Regions from separate parts of the Paraburkholderia sp. NPDC080076 genome, predicted to be linked through region 1. Evidence: predicted binding sites of a transcription regulator. Region 1 holds the regulator's gene; each other region holds the start of a gene.

Region 1 (6,605 bases):
GCACTTTCGCATCGAGCGCGCCGAACGGTTCATCGAGCAGCAGCACTTTCGGCTCGACCGCCAACGCGCGCGCAAGCGCGATACGTTGCCGCTGGCCGCCCGACAATTCCGACGGATAGCGTTGCGCAAGCCAGTCGAGTTGCACAAGCTTGAGCAGCTCATGCACCTTTTCGCGAATCACCGCTTCCGAGGGACGCTCCTTGCGCGGCTTCACGCGCAAGCCGAACGCCACGTTCTCGAACACCGTCATATGGCGGAACAGCGCGTAATGCTGGAACACGAAGCCCACTTCCCGCTCGCGTGCGCCGACCGTCGCCACGTCCTGGCCTTGCAGCACGACCTCGCCGCCGTCGGCGTATTCGAGTCCCGCGATCACGCGCAGCAAGGTCGTCTTGCCACAACCCGACGGCCCGAGCAGCGCAACCAGTTCACCCGGCGGAAAGTCGAGCGAGACGTTATCGAGCGCGACGAAATCGCCGAAGCGCTTCTGCAGGTTACGAACGGTGATACCCATTACAGCTCTCCTTGCTTGAGCGGGTGTTGCTGCGATGCATGCGTTGTTTGCGTTGCGCGTGTTGCGTGTGTTGCGTGTGTGGCATTGGCCGGCGGCGTGACGGGGCCGGCGTACGCGGGCACATCGCGCGCGGCCGACAGTTCCGCCGACATATGGCGCTCGGCGAGCAGCTTCAGGCCGAGCGTCACGAGTGCGAGCAGAGCCAGCACCGACGCCACGGCAAACGCCGCCGAGAAGTTGTATTCGTTGTAGAGGATTTCGACGTGCAGCGGCATCGTGTCGGTCTGGCCGCGAATATGGCCCGACACCACCGACACCGCGCCGAACTCGCCCATTGCCCGCGCGTTGCACAGAATCACGCCGTACAGCAGGCCCCATTTGACGTTGGGCAGCGTGACGCGGCGGAAGATCTGCCAGCCCGACGCGCCAAGCACGTGCGCGGCTTCTTCCTCGTCGTTGCCTTGTGCCTGCATCAGCGGAATCAGTTCACGCGCCACGAACGGGAACGTGACGAAGATCGTCGCCATCACGATGCCCGGCACCGCGAAAATGATCTGGATGTTGTGGTCCTGCAGCCACGGGCCGAACCAGCCCTGCGCGCCGAACATCAAGACATAGATCAAGCCCGAGATCACCGGCGACACCGAGAACGGCAGATCGATCAGCGTGGTCAGCAGCGCCTTGCCGCGGAACTCGAACTTGGCGATACACCATGAAGCCGCGAGGCCGAACACGAGGTTCAGCGGCACCGCGATCGCGGCGGTGATCACGGTGAGCTTGATCGCCGAGAGCGCGTCCGGATCGGCGAGCGATTCCAGATAGAAACCGAGCCCCTTGTTCAACGCCTGATAGAACACGGCGACGAGCGGCACCACCAGAAACAGCGAGAGAAACAGCAGCGCGACGCCGGTCAGAATCCAGCGCACAACGGGCGGCTCGGTGACCGGATCGGGCCGGCGCGCGACGTTCAGCGGCGCGCGCGGTGCCACGGCTACGGCGTTGTTCACGCCATTCACTTCGTTCGCGGCGCGGCGGCTCATTGCGCACCTCCGCCGACACCGATCGCCGCGACACTTGCAGCGGCAGGCGCCGGGCCTGCACCGCCGCGACTCGTGCGGCGCTGCAAATACCACTGCAAAGTGTTGATGAAGAGCAGCATCAGGAACGACACGACCAGCATCACGACCGCCAGCGCCGTCGCGCCCGCATAGTCGTATTGCTCCAACTTGGTGATGATGAGCAGCGACGTGATTTCCGACTTCATCGGCACATTGCCGGCGATGAAAATCACCGAACCGTACTCGCCGAGCGCACGCGCGAAAGCCAACGCGAAGCCCGTCAACAAGGCCGGAAACACAGCCGGCAACACCACGCGGCGAAACGTCAGCCAGCGCGAGGCGCCGAGGCACGCGGCCGCTTCCTCCTGTTCGCGTTCGAACTCTTCGAGCACCGGCTGCACCGTGCGCACGACGAACGGCAAGCCGATGAATGTCAGCGCGACCAGCACGCCCGCGGGCGTAAAAGCGATCTTCAGGCCGAGCGGTTCGAGGAACTGCCCGATCCAGCCGTTGCCCGCGTACACGGCCGCGAGCGATATGCCGGCGACCGAGGTGGGCAGCGCGAACGGCAGATCGACCACGGCGTCGACGATACGCTTGAACGGGAACGTGTAGCGCACCAGCACCCACGCCACCAGAAAACCGAACACCGCGTTGATCAGCGCGCCGCCGAGCGCGGAGAAGAACGTCAGGCGATACGACGCGAGCACGCGCGGCGAGCTCACCGCGCGCACGAACTGATTCCAGTCGAGCGTCGCGGTCTTGAGAAAGGTCGCCGCAAGCGGAATCAGCACCACGAGGCTCAGATAAGCCACCGTGATGCCGAGTGTCAGGCCAAAACCGGGCAACGCGCTCGGTTTTCGGAAGGTCAACGTCGTCATGCTCGTTACTCGTTCAGGTTGATGCTCGTGTTGCTGGCCGCCGGGCCCTGGCGGCCAAAAGCGCGCCCATGGGCGCGCTCGGGAGTGACGCGTTGCCGCGCCGCTTCGTTGCCTATGCCGGTGCCGGCATCGGCAGTCTTATTGCGGTTGATAGATCGAATCGAACACGCCGCCGTCGGCAAAGTGCGTCTTCTGCGCGTTGGCCCAGCCGCCGAACGAATCGTCCACCGTGTACAGCTTCAGCTTCGGAAACTTGGCGGTCAGCTCAGCCGGCACCTTGTTCGAACGCGGACGGTAGAAGTTCTTCGCTGCGATCTCCTGCCCTTGCTCGCTATACAGGAAGTTCAGATACGCTTCGGCGACCTTGCGCGTGCCGTGCTTGTCGACGACCTTGTCCACCACGGCGACCGGCGGCTCCGCCAGAATGCTGACCGACGGCACCACGATCTCGAACTTCTCCGGACCAAATTCCTTCAGCGACAGAAACGCTTCGTTTTCCCACGCGATCAGCACGTCGCCGATACCGCGTTGCACGAAGCTGGTGGTCGCGCCACGCGCGCCCGAATCCAGCACGCCGGCGTTCTTATAGAGCTTGCCGACGAATTCCTTGGCCTTCTGATCATTGCCGCCCGGTTGATGCTCGGCATACGCCCAGGCCGCGAGGTAGTTCCAGCGCGCGCCGCCCGAAGTCTTCGGATTCGGCGTGACGATCGACACGCCCGGCTTGGTCAGATCGTCCCAATCCTTGATGTGCTTCGGGTTGCCCTTGCGCACCAGAAACACGATCGTCGACGTGTACGGCGACGCGTTATCCGGCAAGCGCTTCTGCCAGCCCTTGTCCAGCAAACCCTTGCTGGCCAGTGCGTCGATATCGTATGCAAGCGCCAGCGTCACCACGTCGGCCTGCAGGCCGTCGAGCACCGAGCGCGCCTGGGCGCCCGAGCCGCCGTGCGACTGCTTGAAGGTGATCGTCTCGCCCGTCTTCGCCTTCCATTCCTTGCCGAACGCCTGGTTGACGTCCTGATACAGCTCGCGCGTCGGGTCGTAGGACACGTTCAGCAGCGTCGTGTCGGCGGCGTGCGCCTGCGCCATCACGCCGAGCGCGCCCGCCGCGCCCAATGCGAGCGCCGCGATCAGTTTTTTCGTCCTGCCTGCCAGCCCCGTACCTTGGTGATCCATGTCAACTTTCTCCGCGTTGTGTCCGCTGAAACAGCGTGTGGTGTCTTTTTACGTCGCGGTCACGTGCACATGAGCGCCAACTGGAGGCCAGTCTATCGAAGGGCTTTCATCATTAAAAATAATGTTTCTTCATTCTTTAATACGCAAAAGTGGTAATGACAGCTGGATAAGGCGTTGCGGCACGAAAACGGGTGTTTGAGCGTCGCTTGACGGCGCTGGAACGACACCCTTCACCCCGAACTTAAAGTAAAGCTTGAATTGCGCCGAATACTGTATAAAAATACAGTCACCTGTTCATACATACAGTGGCGCCATGACCAAACTCACCGCACGACAGCAGCAGGTTTTCGATCTGATCCGCAGGGCTATCGAACGCACCGGCTTTCCGCCCACCCGCGCGGAGATCGCCGCCGAGCTAGGTTTCAGCTCGGCCAACTCGGCAGAAGAACATCTGCGCGCGCTGGCTCGCAAGGGCGTGATCGAACTCGCGGCCGGCGCATCGCGCGGCATTCGCCTGCTGGCCGGCCCGGAAGACTCGCCGCACCAGTTCACGCTGCCGCACGCCAGCATCATGCAACTGTCGCTGCCGCTCATCGGGCGGGTTGCCGCGGGCAGCCCGATCCTCGCGCAGGAACATATCTCGCAGCACTATGCGTGCGACCCGGCGCTGTTCTCGAGCAAGCCCGACTACCTGTTGAAGGTGCGCGGGCTGTCCATGCGCGACGCGGGCATCTTCGACGGCGACCTGCTCGCGGTGCAAAAGCGCAGCGAAGCCAAAGACGGCCAGATCATCATTGCCCGGCTTGGTGACGACGTCACGGTCAAGCGCCTGAAGCGCAGGCCGAACGGGCTCGAGCTGATCGCCGAGAATCCCGATTACGAAAACATCTTCGTTGAAACCGGCAGTGCGGAGTTCGCGCTGGAGGGTATCGCCGTGGGGCTGATCCGCCCCGGCGAGTTTTAACCCTCTCGCCCGTTCGACAAAATAAGAAGCCGCGCCAACGCCGCATCAACGTTGCATCGCCTGGAGAGTCTCATGGAACGTCTTGCCCGCCTGCTGCCCTTTCGCCAGTTCGGTCGTCTGCGCCATCTTCGCAAGCTGGTGCCCTGCTCATTGATCGAGGCGGCCACGCTCGGCACGCCGTCGCTGTTCGACTCGCCCGAGGCCGCGCCGAGCCTGCCGTCGTCGATGCCGGCATTTGCCCGCGTGTCGTTGAATTCGGGCTTGAATACGGCGGAACCGGCGCGTCGCGCACCGGTGCGGGTTTATCACGGGCCGTCGCGTCTGATCATGGTCGGCACGATGGACGCGGTTTGCCGCATGATCGACCGCTGCATCGCCGATGAAGCCAACGTGCATGGGGCGGTGTTCGAGTCTTGAAGGGTCTTGATGGGTCTTGAGGGGTCTTGAACGGGACAGCGAGAGATGTATTGCGTGGGATCGTTTTCGCGTGGCTGCGGTCCACGTTAGATCACACCTGATGGAGAGTCCCACTCGATGGCAGTTTCAAAACGTACCAAACGCGGCAGCAAGCGCGGCATGCATGGCGGCGCCACCCGGCCGCTGATCGTCACGCTGATCGTGATCGTGGTGATCGCCGCGCTGGGGTTTGCTTACGCGACACCGTACATCGCGCTGAATAATCTCAAACGCGCGGCCGATGCGCGCGACGCGCAAACCGTCAATCAGTATGTCGACTTCCCCGCGTTGCGTGAGAGCCTGAAGGAGCAAGTCGCCGGCTTGCTGACACGGCGGCTTGGCGCGCACAGCAACGGCAATCCATTGGCCGCCATTGGCGCGATGATCGGCGTTGCGTTGATCGGTCCGCTCGTGGATGCGTATGCCACACCGGACGGCGTGGCGGCCTTGCTGAACGGCATGCCGCCGCGCGGCGATCCGGGCGAGCGGCCACCCGCGCCCCCGGCCGCGAATAATCCGCCGGACGCCGCTGCGACCGCACCTGCGCCTGCAGCTCCCGCAAACGGCAACGCGGCCAATGTCAACTCCGCGCCACCGCAACCGCCGCAAACCACGGCGGGCTATCGCGGCCTCAACGAGTTCGTCGTCGCGTACCAGCATGGCGCCGGCGACGCGCGTTACTCGGCGATCTTCCGGCGCGAGGGCGTATTCACGTGGAAGCTGGCCGCGGTCAACCTGAACGAGTGATCACCTGATGCCGTCAGGCCGAGGCGGCCGGTCACGTGACTAGCCCGCCTCAAGCCGCCGCTTGCTGCTGCTCCTGCGCTGAAGAACACGCCACCAGAATGCTGCACGAGACACGGTCGAGCAGCGGCGTATTGCCCGCGCCCATCCACCATCGCGACAAACCCGTGCGGCAGCGGTGGCCGACCACGACCAGGTCGACATGCAATTCATTGGCGAGGTTGGCAATCTCGTCGATCGGATGGCCGAACGCGAAATGCCCCTGGGCGCTCACGCCTCGCTCCGTGAGCCAGTCCACGCCTTCCTGCAGGATGTCGCGCGCGGTCTTTTCAAAACTGCCGCAGGCCACGTCGGTCAACAGGCCCGCGCTTTGCGCAATGCTCGAACGCATGTCGACGACCGACAACAAGTGCGTTTCCGCTTTCAGATCCAACGCCAGGTCGGCGCCGCAACGTAGTGCTTTGCGGCCTTCACGCGAGCCGTCGTAGCACAGCAGGATTTTCTGGTAGCTCGCCATGATTTTTCTCCCTTCGCGCGGGACGCGCGATCTGAATTAATCATGGTGCGCCGCAATTCAGGTTGCAAGGGATGGAAAACGCTAACTGTGCGCTAACTGCCCCTTAACGACGCCCTAAACAGGTGCGTGAGCCGCCCGCGGGTCCTCCGCGCGCCGATGCCGCAGCGCAAGAAACCCGCTTCGGACTGTCGGGGGTGAACCAACAGCGTCCCGCCGATGCCCTAGAATAGGCGGCCTCCCCCGGCCATTCGCGTCATTCACGTCTTTTCCCGGAGACTCGTTCGATCCATGC
Region 2 (6,605 bases), on a different contig from region 1:
AGGCATGACGAGATAGTGCAGCACGATGCCGGCGATCACCGGCGCGGGCCGCGTGAAGACTCGCTGGAAATCGGCGACGGAGAGCGTGACGCCCATCGCCAGCATGATGATCGTCAGAAGCGTGGTGACGTGCGGCGCGATGCCGGAGAACGAGGCGGGCGAAAAGTACGCGGCAATCGAAACGAGCACGGCCCAGAGCGGGAAAAGACGGGTGACGCGGGCAAGCATGACGTGTGGTCCTTGGTTATGTTTTAGCGCGAGAAGCAGGGTCGGTCGAGCGGCGCGCCACCGGCGGCGGCGCGCTTGCGAGAGTCTGCCGCGTGAGAGCGGCAAGCCTTGATGGCGGGTGATGAGCCTTCGGGCGGCGCTGGCCTTTTTGAGGCGCGCGAGCGGGTTTTCGGCACATGGGCGCGGGTGCGCGTCCATTGGCCGGAACGCTGCATTTTACCGTTCGCGGCGTATTTCCCGTGCGCCGATGGTTGCGCGTGCAACCAGCCGGGCATCGTTCAAACGGGATTGGCGGGCGGTGTGGCGAGCGTGGGTGGACTGCGGCGTTGGTTCAGCTTTGAACGCGTTTGCCCGGCGGCGTGGCGAGCGCAGCGAATACGCGCCACAAGCTCGGCTTCAGGCGGATTTAACCGGCGACACGCTAGACGTGGCCGGCACGCGCCGCAAGCTCAGTTTATGAAAGCGCAGCGTCATCAGCAGCGCGACGCTCGCTAGGCCTGCCGCGAGTCCCCACCACAAACCGCGCGCGCCGAGGCCGAAGTGAAACGCCAGCGTGTAGCCGGTCGGAAAACCGATCACCCAGTAGCCGAAGGCGGCGGCGATCATCGGTACGCGGGTGTCTTTCAGGCCGCGCAGACAGCCGGAGCCGACCGTCTGCATGCCATCGACGATCTGGAAGATCGCCGCCACGCCGAGCAGCGAACTCGCGAGCGTGACCGTGGCGGCGTTGGCCGGATCGTCGAGATGCAGATAGAGGCCGACGATCCAGTGCGGCGCGGCGATCAGCACGAGGCCCGACAGCGTCATGAAGGCGACGCCGAGCGCGAGCGCGACAAAACCGGCGTGGCGCGCGGCGAGCGGCTGGCCGGCGCCGGACCAGAAGCCGACGCGCACGTTGGCCGCCTGGCCGATCGCGAGCGGCACCATGAAGGCCACCGAGGCCACATTCAACGCAATCTGATGCGCGGCCAGTTGCGACTCGCCTAGCAGGCCGACCATCAGGCCGGTGGCGAGAAAGAGCGTCGACTCTACGCCGTAGGTGATCGCGACCGGCCAGCCGATGCCGAACAGTTCGCCCATCAGCGGCACGTCAGGCCGCGTGGCGACGACGAAATGGCGATAGCGCGGGCGCAAATGCAACAGCGCCATCAACACGAGCGCGCTCAACCAGACGGTGATCGAGGTCGCGGCGGCCGAGCCGAGAAAGCCGAGCCGCGGCAGGCCATAGACGCCGTGAATCAGGCCGTAATTGAGAAAACCGTTCACGCCGACGCTCACCAGCGACACCCACAATAGCCGTTTGGCCGCGCCGATCGCCGGCAGGAAAGAGCGCATCAGGCCGACCCCGATCAGGCTGCCGAGCGCGCCCCAGCGCAGCACCGCCGCATATTCGCCGACGTTGTGCGCGAGCAGCACGGGTTCGCCGAAAGCGAGCAGGATCGGCGTGGCGAACGAGAGCAGGAAGAACGCCGGCACCGACAGCAGCACGGACAGCACAAAGCCGGTCCAGTAGATGTGCGGCACGCGGCCTTCGTCCTGAGCGCCGCGCGCGTGCGACACGCTCACGCTGACCGAGGTCAGCACGCCTTGCAGCAGCGTGACCACCACGAAAAACAGGTTCGCGCCGAGGCCGCCGGCCGCGAGCGCGTCCGGGCCGAGCGAACCGAGCAGGATCGTGTCGGTGACGCCCATCGCCATTTGCGAGAGTTGCGCGATGGCGAGCGGCGCGGCGAGCCGCGCGGTATCCGCCGCGTGGCGGGTCAGGGTCGGCGGCCGGGCGGCCACCCGGGTGATGCCGGATTGAGTCATGGAGCGCTTGGCGGCGGAAGTGGCGACAGCGCGACGGCGGGCGCGACGAGCGCGCGGGCGCAGGCGAGGGCGGCGGCTCGATGAGCCTCGGCGAATGCATGAGGCAGGCGCCAGCCGGGTATGTCAGCCGATTGTTTGTTTGTCGAAACTGACAGCTTATTGCTTGGGCGCGGCGATGTCGATGGAAGAGGCACGATTTTGGTGCGCGCGTTGCTCCGAGTTCTCGGACTGCGGGCGACGGGCCGCGTGTCAAGCCTCGTGGACTGCGATCCGCGTATCGCCGAGCAGCACGACCTGACCCGCGCGAATCTTGCAGGTTTTACGCGTTTCGAGCCGGCCGTCGACGGTGACCGCACCGTCCGCGACCATCATTTTTGCCGACCCGCCGCTGTCCGCCAGCCCCGTTATCTTCAGGAGATTGTGCAGTTCGACGTAGTCGCCGGTGAGCGTGAAATCGAGGTTGGGCATGGCGTTTGCACCTTCAGGCAAAGGGTTCGCATCATAAGCCAGAAGCTTGCCCTGGATGAAGTTCGCGGTGTGCGCCGTCGTCGTGTGAGCATCTGCAAGCAGATGTTATGTGATTGTCAGAAAGTGAAACGTTCCGTAACGACGGTCGTAAAACACGAACTTCACTCGTAAAGTGCAGATCAGTAGGGAAAGCCTGCTGGATTTTTATCTGGCAGCGAGCAGACCGGGCGAGGCACGCAGAGCGCGCTCATGCAGTGACTCAAATGCAGCGGCTCAAATGCGCAGCGCCGGACAGGTCGCCCGCGTCACAACAACTTTAGAGAGGATTAGCCATGACCCAGATTCGTACGCTTCTGATCGGTACCGCCCTTACGGCTCTTGCTTCCACGGCCGCGCTTGCGCAGACCGCGCAACCGGCAGCGGGTACGGACGGCCAGCCGCAGGTTCAGATGCAAGGCGCCGATACCGCGACCGCCCCTGCCGCGCAGGGCGTGCAACCGGTGACGCCGCCGCCGACGCGTCTGACGGCGTCGGGCTCGACCGATCCGCTGGTGCAGAAGCGCGACGCCAATGCGAAGGCTAACGCCGAATATCGTGCGTCGAAGAAGGCATCCAAGGCGGAGCTGAAGGATCAGCAGAAGGCCGCCAAGGTTCAGTACAAGGAACAGGTGCGTGACGCCAAGATCAACCAGAAGGCGGATAAGCAGACCGCCAACAATGAGATGAAGATGAACATGCAAGGCCAGACGGGTGACCAGTCGGACGGCGCCGACGTCAAGCACTAACGCTGAGTTTTGATCAAGCGGCGTGGCGGCGCGGTTTGCCGCCGCGGCCGCTTTAACGGACTTTCAGTTCCGGGCATCTCGTTTCAACGGAGGTATCGCATGAGCATTACCCAGTCCACGAAGACCACGCTTGTCGCCGCTTTGATCGCGGGTTGCCTGTCGTCGGGTGCGTTCGCGCAGGCTAGCGATCCGGCCGCGGCGCCGGTTACCCATGCCGACAAGAAGGCGGCCAAGGAACAGTCGAAGGCGGACAAGAAGGCGTCTGTCGCGCAGGCCAAGGCCGACAAGAAGAAGACCGACGCGCAGGCCGACGCCGACAAGGCCAGCGCCGACGCTAATTTGAAGGACGCGAAGAAGCAATAACAGGCTTCGCGGCAGCGGCAGACGCGGGGCGCATGAACGCCTCGCGATGTTCTGCCTGCGAAAGATGGCCCGTGCGCATTCGTGCGACGGGCCATTTTTTGCGCTGGTCTTCGCCCGTGCGGCCGCTTGAAAATGCAGACAGTGCATGCGGCTAAAAAAGGGTCGCTTGTCTGCGCTAGTTGTATGGATATACAGTATGCGTCGCCGCTCTGAATCCATCCAACGCCCAAATCAATCGTGCTCTCAGTCGCCGAATCCGCGCCTCCCTCGCCGTCCCCGACGTCCTCGACGTCCGACACCGCCGCCTGGCTGGCGAAGCTCAACGACGCGCAGCGCGAAGCCGTCGACTACGGCGCCGACACGCCCACCGCGCCGCTCGGCGCGCTACTGGTGATCGCGGGCGCCGGTTCCGGCAAGACCAACACGCTCGCGCACCGGGTCGCCAATCTGGTGGTGAAGGGCGCCGATCCGCGCCGCATCCTGCTGCTGACCTTTTCGCGCCGCGCGGCGCTCGAAATGACCCGGCGCGTCACACGCATCGCCGGCGCGGCGCTCGGTTCGCGAGCCGCGTTGGCGCAAGGACTGACGTGGTCGGGCACCTTCCATAGCGTCGGCGCACGGCTGTTGCGCGAGTACGCGGATCTGATCGGCCTCGCGCCGGCCTTCACGATCAACGACCGCGAGGATTCCGCCGACCTGATGAACCTCGTGCGCCACGAACTCGGCTTGTCGGCGAAAGAGCGGCGTTTCCCGGCCAAGGGCACGTGCTTTGCGATTTACTCGCGCGTCGTGAACACCGGCGCGTCGCTCGGCCAGGTGCTCGACAAGGCGTTCCCGTGGTGCCGTGAATGGGAGGCCGATCTGCGCATGCTGTTCGCGGCCTACGTCGAGGCGAAACAGAAACAGAGCGTGCTCGACTACGACGACCTGCTGCTCTACTGGTCGCACATGGCCGCCGAGCCGGGAATCGCCGCCGACTTGTCGGCGCGCTTCGACCACGTACTGGTCGACGAATATCAGGACACCAACCGCTTGCAGGCGTCGATCCTGCTCGCGTTGAAGCCGGACGGCCGCGGCCTGACCGTGGTCGGCGACGACGCCCAGTCGATCTATTCGTTTCGCGGCGCGACCGTGCGCAACATTCTCGATTTCCCCGCGCACTTCGATCCGCCGGCCAAACAGGTCACGCTCGAGCGCAATTACCGCTCGACCGCGCCGATCCTGGCGGCGTCGAACGCGGTGATCGAACTGGCCAGCGAGCGCTACACGAAGAATTTGTGGACCGACAAGGCGTCGGCGCAGCGCCCGCGTCTCGTGACCGTCGCCGACGAAGCCGACCAGGCACGCTACATCGTCGAGCAAGTGCTGGAAGCGCGCGAACAGGGCATGAAGCTCAAGTCGCAGGCGGTGCTGTTCCGCGCCGCGCATCACAGCGCCGCGCTGGAGATCGAACTGACCCGGCGCAACATTCCGTTCGTGAAGTTCGGCGGGTTGAAGTTTCTCGATTCGGTGCACGTGAAAGACGTGCTCGCCGTGCTGCGCTGGGCGGAAAATCCGCGCGACCGCGTCGCCGGCTTTCGCGTCGTGCAGTTGCTGCCGGGCGTCGGGCCGGCCACCGCGGCGAAGGTGCTCGACGAGATCGTCGCTCGCGCGGGCAGCGGCAATCCCGCCGACACCGCCGGCGGCGCATTGGCCGCCTTCACCGCGCCGGCTCGCGCACAAGAAGACTGGCATCCGTTCGTCAAGCTGATGTCGAGCGTGTACGGGCGCCAGACGCCGTGGCCCGCCGAGTTCGAAATGGTGCGGCGCTGGTACGAGCCGCATCTCGAGCGCAATCACGAGGACGCGGCGATCCGTCATGCGGACGTGTTGCAGATGGAGAGCATCGCGGGCACGTATCCATCGCGTGAACGCTTTCTGACCGAGTTGACGCTCGATCCACCCGACGCCACCAGCGACGAATCCGGTGTGCCGCTCATCGACGAGGATTACCTGATCCTCTCCACGATCCATTCGGCGAAGGGGCAGGAGTGGCGCAACGTGTTCGTGCTGAACGGCGTGGACGGCTGCATTCCGTCCGATCTCGGCACCGGCAGCGAAGAGGAAATCGACGAGGAGCGGCGCCTCCTCTACGTGGCGATGACGCGCGCGAAAGAGGACTTGCATATCGTCGTGCCGCAGCGCTTTTACGTGCACAACCAGACGCATATGGGCGATCGTCACGTGTGGGCGTCGCGTACGCGCTTCATTCCCGCGCATCTGATGCCGCTCTTCGACGCCTATGCATGGCCGCGCGTGCCGGTTCCGAGCGCGCCCACGGCGGCCGGGCTGGCCGCGGCGGCGCAGGCGAAGATCGAAATCGGGGCGAAACTCAGGAAGATGTGGGATTAAGAGCGCGACGGCGCGCGCTCCCGTGCGTGACAGCGGTAACGCGATCAACGTCGAGCAGCAAACGCGGGGGAAGACCGTTGGCCTGGTCCGTTGGTAGGCGATACGTCTCTTGAGCGGCGGCGGGTTGCCGCCGTTGGCTATCGGTGACCCTGTGGAGGTTTTCGAGGGTCTTTAGCGTCAGCGCGACTGCCGTTGCTGCTGTTGCTGCGGCGCCGGACGCGGCGGCACGAAGAAATTGCGCAGCCAGGCCGCCATCCGCGAAAACACGTCGTACGGCTCTTCCACGAAAATCTCCGGCTTGAGCAGGCGCAGGAACTCCATGATCTGCTGCGCTTCCTGCTTCTGGAACGAGCCGTGCGAAATGCCGAGCCGCAGCAGCCCGCGCAGTTCGCCGAGCTTTTCGCGCGCGGTGCTACCCACGCTCGTTTCGCACGCCACCTTGGCCTCGTAGACGCGCTGACGCAACGATTCCACCAGCCGCCACGCCGGCGTCTGCATGACTTCCTCGAGCGCCTGAATGTCCTGCGCCGCGCTCTTGATCTGCGCCGCGAGCGGGTCGAT
Region 3 (6,605 bases), on a different contig from region 1:
GAGAAGAAGCCGGAATCCGCGGAGTATCTGGTTCAACATCTGGAGAAACGGCGCGCCGGAGGCGCCGTCTCGCAACAGGACTTCGCGCGGTCCAAAGTGCTGAAAGGTGGCTTTCTGGAACAACTGCAGGGAATCGTCAGGCGCATCAAAGAGCGCAAAGGCGGTAACCGGGCGATTTTTCTGCTCGACCAGTACAGCTACAACGCCGTTCCGATGGACAAGCTTCGATGGCTGATGACGGAGCTGCCGAACGCCGAGGTCATCATGACCTTCAATGTCGACTCGCTCCTTACGTACATCAGTGATAGAGAGGCGAATCGCAAGGCTGTCCGGGGCATCGGCATCGAGCAGTACATCCCTTGGGCCCAGCTAGGCCAAATCAAGGCGGAGCATGGCCGGGCAGCGCTCCAGCGCTACGTTGCGCACGGCATCAAAGCGGAAACAGGCGCGCCGTTCATGACGTTGTTCTTTGTCCGACCAGACTCGGCGAATCCCTGGAGCTACTGGCTTGTGCATCTGTCGCGGCAGTACAAAGCTCACGACGTGATGAAGTCGCTACACTGGGAGCATTCGAGCGAGTTCGGACACGAGCTCGAGCCCGGGCTCTTCATGCTCGGCTATGACCCGAAACGGGATGAGCAACATACCGGTCAGTCCATCCTCTTCGACGCCGGGGGCGCAGAGCTCTGCATCGAGACGTTGAAGGACGACCTCGGCCGGGTATTGTCGGGCCGACAGGAACCGCTCACCGTGCGGCAATTGTTGACCGAACATATCTCGAACACTATCGCCGACGAAACGCGACTGCAAATGGTCATCCGGGGTTTGCACGCCGCGGGCAATATCGTGGTGTCGAACAAGGAAGACAGAAAGCGGCGGCCGTCAAAGCACTACAACGCATCCGACGTCATCGAATACTCGCCCCAGCGGCGCTTCTTCAGGTAAGCAGTACGCGCTCGGGCATGTCGTCCCAAGTCCGACCTTCGAGGAGCCGGCCATTCGCGCCCTTCGAGCGGCGCACGCCATCGCGGCCCCACGTGCCCCATTGCTTGAAGAAGAACTTCACGCCTTGCTCCTCACACTGGACCTTGACGTTTTGCACCCACTCTTCGCGCATCGGACGAGCCTTTGGACCAGATTCCCCACCGACGATAACCCAGTCGATGTTCTCAAGATTCAAGGTGCCAAGGTCCTCGAGGAGAGGCTCGACTGACAGGAAGCGTACGCCGCCTTCAACCTCGCGCAACTCATCGATACGGGGTACCCCATACTTGCGGTCCTCAACGGTCACACCGAGCCAAGCATTCGCCGGAATGTCTCGACGACTGCAGTAGCTCGCCAGGCGTTCTGCACGCTTCGTGAGAATCTGGAAGGTGTGTTGCGGACATGCTCGAATAGAGTCGAACACCCGCGTGATGTAGGCGTCCGGGACGGAGCGGTGAAACAGGTCGGACATCGAGTTGACGAAGTACACCGTCGGGCTTTTGCGCTTCAACGGCTCGTCGAGGCGACCAGGCAGAATATTCAGCTTGAATCCGTTCTCATAGCCAGGCGTGCCCATGGCGTGCAGGCGCTTCGCCATGCTTTCTGCATAACAGTTCTTGCAGCCCTTGGAGATTTTCGTGCAGCCCACCGTTGGGTTCCACGTGCGCTCGGTCCACTCAATCTTGCTTTGCCCACCGCTCATTATTCGACCTCTCTATTTGGTTGCGATTTTATCGGGCTTCCTGCGGGCGCTACGAAATAGCCATGCTTCTGTCATGTGCTCCCGTTTTCTCGATGCTCGTGAGCGACGACACACGACTCCTCGCAGTTTTGCCTTCGTAGTATAGAATGATTACTGTATATTTATACAGTAGTTTGGGAGATATGATTGTCTACTACCGGGCCGGGCTACGCTTCGGACGCTTGGGCAACCAAAGTCACTGAGAGCCGAAACAGACGAGTTCACCCGATGCTGCCGCGATGTTCGACTGAGCGCCCGGCGATGAGGCGAGACAATTTATATCGGCCATGTTGGCTCACGGAACCCGACACACGTTCATAGCAACACGAAGACGATGCGGCAGGCTAACGGTCTCCCAGTTCACGAAGGCAGAAATCCTCGCGGTCGGCATCCATCGTGCACGGTTGAGTCACACGAGGAGCTGGTTTGACGAGCTCGACGCGTTGATGAGCAGCGGAAAGCGGCGCGCCGCATAGGAAGGGTGGAAGTTCATTGGGTCGTCGTACGACGGCAGGCGGGCGAGGCAGGGCCTCGCCCGTGATTGCGCAATGGGTTGTTTGGAGGTTGCGCCATCCAGCACGCGCCGACGGGGTATCGCGCGAGCGAACGGCGTTGGTCTCTGTCTTCGCTCTTTCAGGGGCGAGTCCGCTTTCGCGTCGAGGGCTGCCCCCATGGGTTGTTACTTTTGCCGCCAGCCGGCGTCGCGTTGCCTCGGTTGCCACCGGACTTTGCGCCTGTCGTGCTCGGCCGATTACCGCCGACAAACCCGGTACCTGCCCGACCTCGGCCGGGGCTGCCTGCCTTCGAACCACCTCCGACGGACTGCCCGCTACCTGTCTGCCCTCCTTTGCTGCCGCTGCCTTTGCTCGTAGGTCACTTCGAAGTGAGTTCGTCATCTGCGACGGAAACAGCATCCGCCTGACATACATCTAAGGTCATTGGCGCTTTGCAGTAAAAGACGACCGGCCCGGATGCGTCACTCCGGCCGCTACAGACCGGTCAGCCCCGAACTGGGGCGCCGGCATTTAAATGATGTCGCGTTTCGGGCGATGAATTCCACGAACATCGACCTACATGCTTCGGAACGCAAGTTGCGTCCACTCACATCGAGCGCAGGGCTGTGAACTGTCGTCGATTCTGCCGGCCGATGCAGTCGGGGAAGCGGAAGTAGCCGCGCCAAATACCGGGGTTCGCGGAGACAACATTCCTCTTCTTAGCGAGGGACGTTTGACGCCTTTTTACTCATTGGCTGTCGTCCGGCTCAAAATAATTCTCGGCCTGGGGTCTCGGCAAAAGGTAAGCCGCACCCCCGAGCTTCCGCGTGGTTGGGCTGAAAGTCGAGGTTCTCCCTGCGGACGAACGGGCCGTGCGGTCGTTTCCGTGACGAGTAAGCAAGGCAAATCTACAGTGTGTTGATTCCAATACACCTACTGTATATTTGTTCAACGTTTACGCCAAAATGTAGTGTAAAAAACCAATAATATTAGTTTTTGAAGAAATGTGTGCTCTCATTCCTCCAGGTCCATGGGGCCTCCAGTGGCTTGCTAGCCAATAGCGAGCTGCGTTGAAAAAGGAGCGCACGAAATGCATCTCGTAGAAACCTCGGAGTTGCCGCATCAGGCGGTTCATATTTCGCGCGGTGAGAGAATGCTCCGCTCGCCGGCAATTTTCCGCGATGTCCGCTGGTACAGCGACCGACCTTTAAGTTATATCGGGCCAGCCGCACTACAGCTAATGTCTGAAGTTATCGGTGCTTGGGACCGCCCTTACCAAAGTTTGGGACGTACAGTTCTTCGCCTTCTTGATGGGTATCTCGCGATTACGGGGCAACGACTAAGGGTTCGTGCCGGAAAGCTAAGTCCCCGGTACGTACTCCAGGACTGCGGCGGAGCCCTGTATTCAGAGAAGTTCGTTTTTGCGACAGACAAGATGCGCGCCAACCTTCTGACCCGATTGCGGGCTATCGCGGTTGAGACAAACACTATGTCGCAAGAGGCGTTCGGCTCCGTCAGCACGAAGGGTCCAACGCCATTTTGGGACGCGAGCAGGAAAGAGTTTGAGGGGAGGAACGTTGACCCGGAGCAAGTCGAACTCCTGCGCGGCTGGCCGGTATCAAATTCTCAGGGCGGAGTCCGATGGTTTGACTTGAGTGAAATTCTGAAACGATATGGTCGCGAATTTGCGTTCGCGATGCAGCAATCGTTGCAGACGTTTCTGCGGCAAAGAAATCAAGAAAACGTCCACGGTATCAACGACTTTCTCCAATACCTCGCCGGTCTGCCGCCGGATTGGACGCGAGAGCATTTCAAACGGCCTTTCGACGTCTATGAGCTCTTCAACCAATACGCCATCCATTACGTCGAGTCTCGTGCGGACTCTTGGTCATATCCAGCAATACAGGCGAATTGGACCAAGTTCTGCAATGTCGTCAAGCAGTGCTTTACAGTGCACGGCGCTTTCGCTACTCCTGACTTTGATGTGCCACTGCTTCCCGTGAAGACAAGTAAGCGTCCCTATCATCGCTTAACGTCAGAAGGGGAAGTATTTGACAAGTTGCTGTCCCCGGTTGCAACGGAGTTCCAAAGCGATGAGGAGGCGCTGCAGACGTTCAAAATTCTCGACGCGGACATCGCCACAATACGGAGCTGGGCAGATGGCGCCACCGCCAATTCGTGGCGTAGGTTCGAAGAGTCCCGAGCCCTTGCTATGCAAGGAAGACCGAGAAGGATTGTGGAGCCTTCCGGAAGATTGACCGAAGGGTGGACTGATATCAATCGTCCCGACTGGAAGCAGAACGTCGCAGCAACGTTCGTTGAGCAAGGCTTCCAAACCACCGCAACTGACAAGCATTTGAACTTGCGTTACGGCCGAAACTGTTTGACTGAAGCTTCGCGCTTCCTTGCTCTCCCCGGCCGGGGGGCTCTGCTGCCGCATGCGGCCCTACTCGTGATGGATTGCCCTGGCATCACTCCAGCGCTCCTCACCGGAATCGAGCTATTCGACGACGACCATAGCGTGGCGAGTCTGGTTGACGTCGATAACCAATGGGTATTAGATGGGCACAAGCTCAGGCGAGGGGTAGAGAACGCCCAACAGTTCTTCGGGCTTTCAGAACGTGCGAAGGAAGTTGTCCGACAGGTACTTCTCTTGACTGCGCCTCTACGTGAGTTCCTGTGGAAGGCTGGCGACCCAAACTGGAAGAAGCTATTTCTCTCGTGTGGCAGAGCGTTTGCCACACCACGACCGGTCAGGTTCTCGAAGGACGTCGTTGGAGAGCATGACCGAATACCGATGCTGGCGAAGGAGTTCATGACCGCGTCGGCCTTACAGGCTGATGATGCGAAACAATTGGCCAGAAGGTTTAGTCTGGTATCGCTACGCTCAACGGTAATCACATGGGAATTCGTTCATGACAATGACTTGCTGAAGGCATCCATCCGAGCCGGCCACAAGCGATTTACGGGTAAGGACGTTGAACCCTACGTCCCGCCCGCAATCGTCCGGCACTTCGAGCAAGTCTGGGTCAGAAGGCTGCAGATAGTCACGCTTGCAGTTGCATTGAAGGGTAGCCGTTTCCTTCTTCGGGCAACGGGCTTTTCCTCGATGGACCAGTGTCACGTATTCCTAAAGGAATACGGGTTGAACTATGTCGATAATCTGGAGGAACGGGCTAAGTCAGTCAAAACGGAGACGACAGAGGCAATCATCGCCGTGGATGTGCACATGCTGACCGTGTTGGAGAGCCTTAGGTTAGCTGTCGCTGCTGCGGACCGGCAAGCGTCTCCGCTTGCATTGGCATGGGCTGACTTTGGTGAACGACTATCTGCGTACATCGAGGGTGTGCGGCCCGTGCGTGAGGACCTTCGTGTCATCCTTGAAGAAGCCAAAGCCAAGGCAAGTGCCGATATCTTCAAGGACATAATCCATGGCTGACTCGTTTGCTCAACAGGTAATCGAGACGCTTAAGCGGGCTGGCAACAGGACCGGAAATGCGCTCATGACTGCTCCATGGCTAACCAGCCCATTCGAAGCGCCACGCTGGCGCCTAAAATTTGCTGATGAAGAGATGGAATTGGACTGGCGTAAGCAGTTTGGAACTGGTCTGCTGACCTCCGAGTCGCACGCAGACACGCTTAATATCTTCAAGTGCTGGCTGACCATACAGTCACATCCGATAGTAAAAGGCCAAACTGTTCAATCCGATGAGTCGGCCAAGAAGCTCGTTCGCCAAACCTTGGCACAGATTGACTACCTCCTTCTCAACCCTGACATATTGCCGATTGCGGAGTTTGGTTTCGGTGCGATGACCGACTTCGACTTCCGCCAAATAATGTACGCTCAAGAATCAGCGGCGAGCGACATTTCGGCGCTTTACGAATGGGAACGCCATTTTGCGAACTATGCAGAATCCTTGTGCGTAGTCCATGGGCGTGGAATTGAAGAGACCATAGACACCAACGAATTTCTCTCGGAGGTCGATATTCCCGAGGAGGATTGGTCCTTAAAAGTCAATAAAGACACTCTTGTCCGATGGCGCGCCGCCTGCTGGATTGATGGGGACTACCAATCAATAGGAAATGCGGACTTTCGCCTAACGATAAATACGGTGAAAGTAGCAGGCAAGGTCTTCCGCAATACGATTGCAGGCACCGGGTCAAAGCCGTTGTTTCCCGAGATGGGGCTGCGTCCCATTGAGCGTTGCCGACGTGAGAAACCTGCCGTTCCTGTACGAGCTAGCGGCGAAAAGCCGACGAATGTGCAATTGGGGCTGCGACGGGCAAAGCTTCGAGCGTTATGCGCTTTAGGACGATTTGGATTGAAAGTGCCCTCCGGTCGCCTGCAAAGCGCGCTTGACCAAGGTATTGTGTCGAAGGACTCG

Evidence for each region. The regulator LexA, encoded in region 1, represses DNA repair genes until DNA is damaged. The targets are predictions, from matches to a motif close to ACTGTATNNNNATACAGT.
Region 2: a site for LexA is predicted at 3,832-3,849, ahead of ACQKRQ_RS19450 (ATP-dependent helicase). Genes of this name have one in related genera too.
Region 3: a site for LexA is predicted at 1,840-1,857, ahead of ACQKRQ_RS09265 (DUF5131 family protein). Genes of this name have one in related genera too.

What each region holds. Positions count from the first base shown of each region.
Region 1 covers NZ_JBNNWQ010000003.1:812,228-818,832, forward strand. Annotated here, with positions in the region: gene ACQKRQ_RS15900 (sulfate/molybdate ABC transporter ATP-binding protein) at 1-514, opposite strand, end outside; gene cysW (sulfate ABC transporter permease subunit CysW) at 514-1,554, opposite strand; gene cysT (sulfate ABC transporter permease subunit CysT) at 1,551-2,453, opposite strand; gene ACQKRQ_RS15915 (sulfate ABC transporter substrate-binding protein) at 2,592-3,632, opposite strand; gene lexA (transcriptional repressor LexA) at 3,946-4,596, shown strand; gene ACQKRQ_RS15925 (hypothetical protein) at 4,669-5,013, shown strand; gene ACQKRQ_RS15930 (DUF2939 domain-containing protein) at 5,131-5,799, shown strand; gene ACQKRQ_RS15935 (universal stress protein) at 5,849-6,313, opposite strand; gene nodI (nodulation factor ABC transporter ATP-binding protein NodI) at 6,602-6,605, shown strand, end outside.
Region 2 covers NZ_JBNNWQ010000004.1:531,801-538,405, reverse strand. Annotated here, with positions in the region: gene panS (ketopantoate/pantoate/pantothenate transporter PanS) at 1-228, opposite strand, end outside; gene ACQKRQ_RS19470 (MATE family efflux transporter) at 625-2,037, opposite strand; gene ACQKRQ_RS19465 (RNA-binding S4 domain-containing protein) at 2,287-2,505, opposite strand; gene ACQKRQ_RS19460 (hypothetical protein) at 2,838-3,290, shown strand; gene ACQKRQ_RS19455 (hypothetical protein) at 3,390-3,653, shown strand; gene ACQKRQ_RS19450 (ATP-dependent helicase) at 3,891-6,044, shown strand; gene ACQKRQ_RS19445 (DUF4088 family protein) at 6,222-6,605, opposite strand, start outside.
Region 3 covers NZ_JBNNWQ010000002.1:416,292-422,896, reverse strand. Annotated here, with positions in the region: gene ACQKRQ_RS09270 (three-Cys-motif partner protein TcmP) at 1-945, shown strand, start outside; gene ACQKRQ_RS09265 (DUF5131 family protein) at 938-1,687, opposite strand; gene ACQKRQ_RS09260 (hypothetical protein) at 3,311-5,659, shown strand; gene ACQKRQ_RS09255 (hypothetical protein) at 5,652-6,605, shown strand, end outside.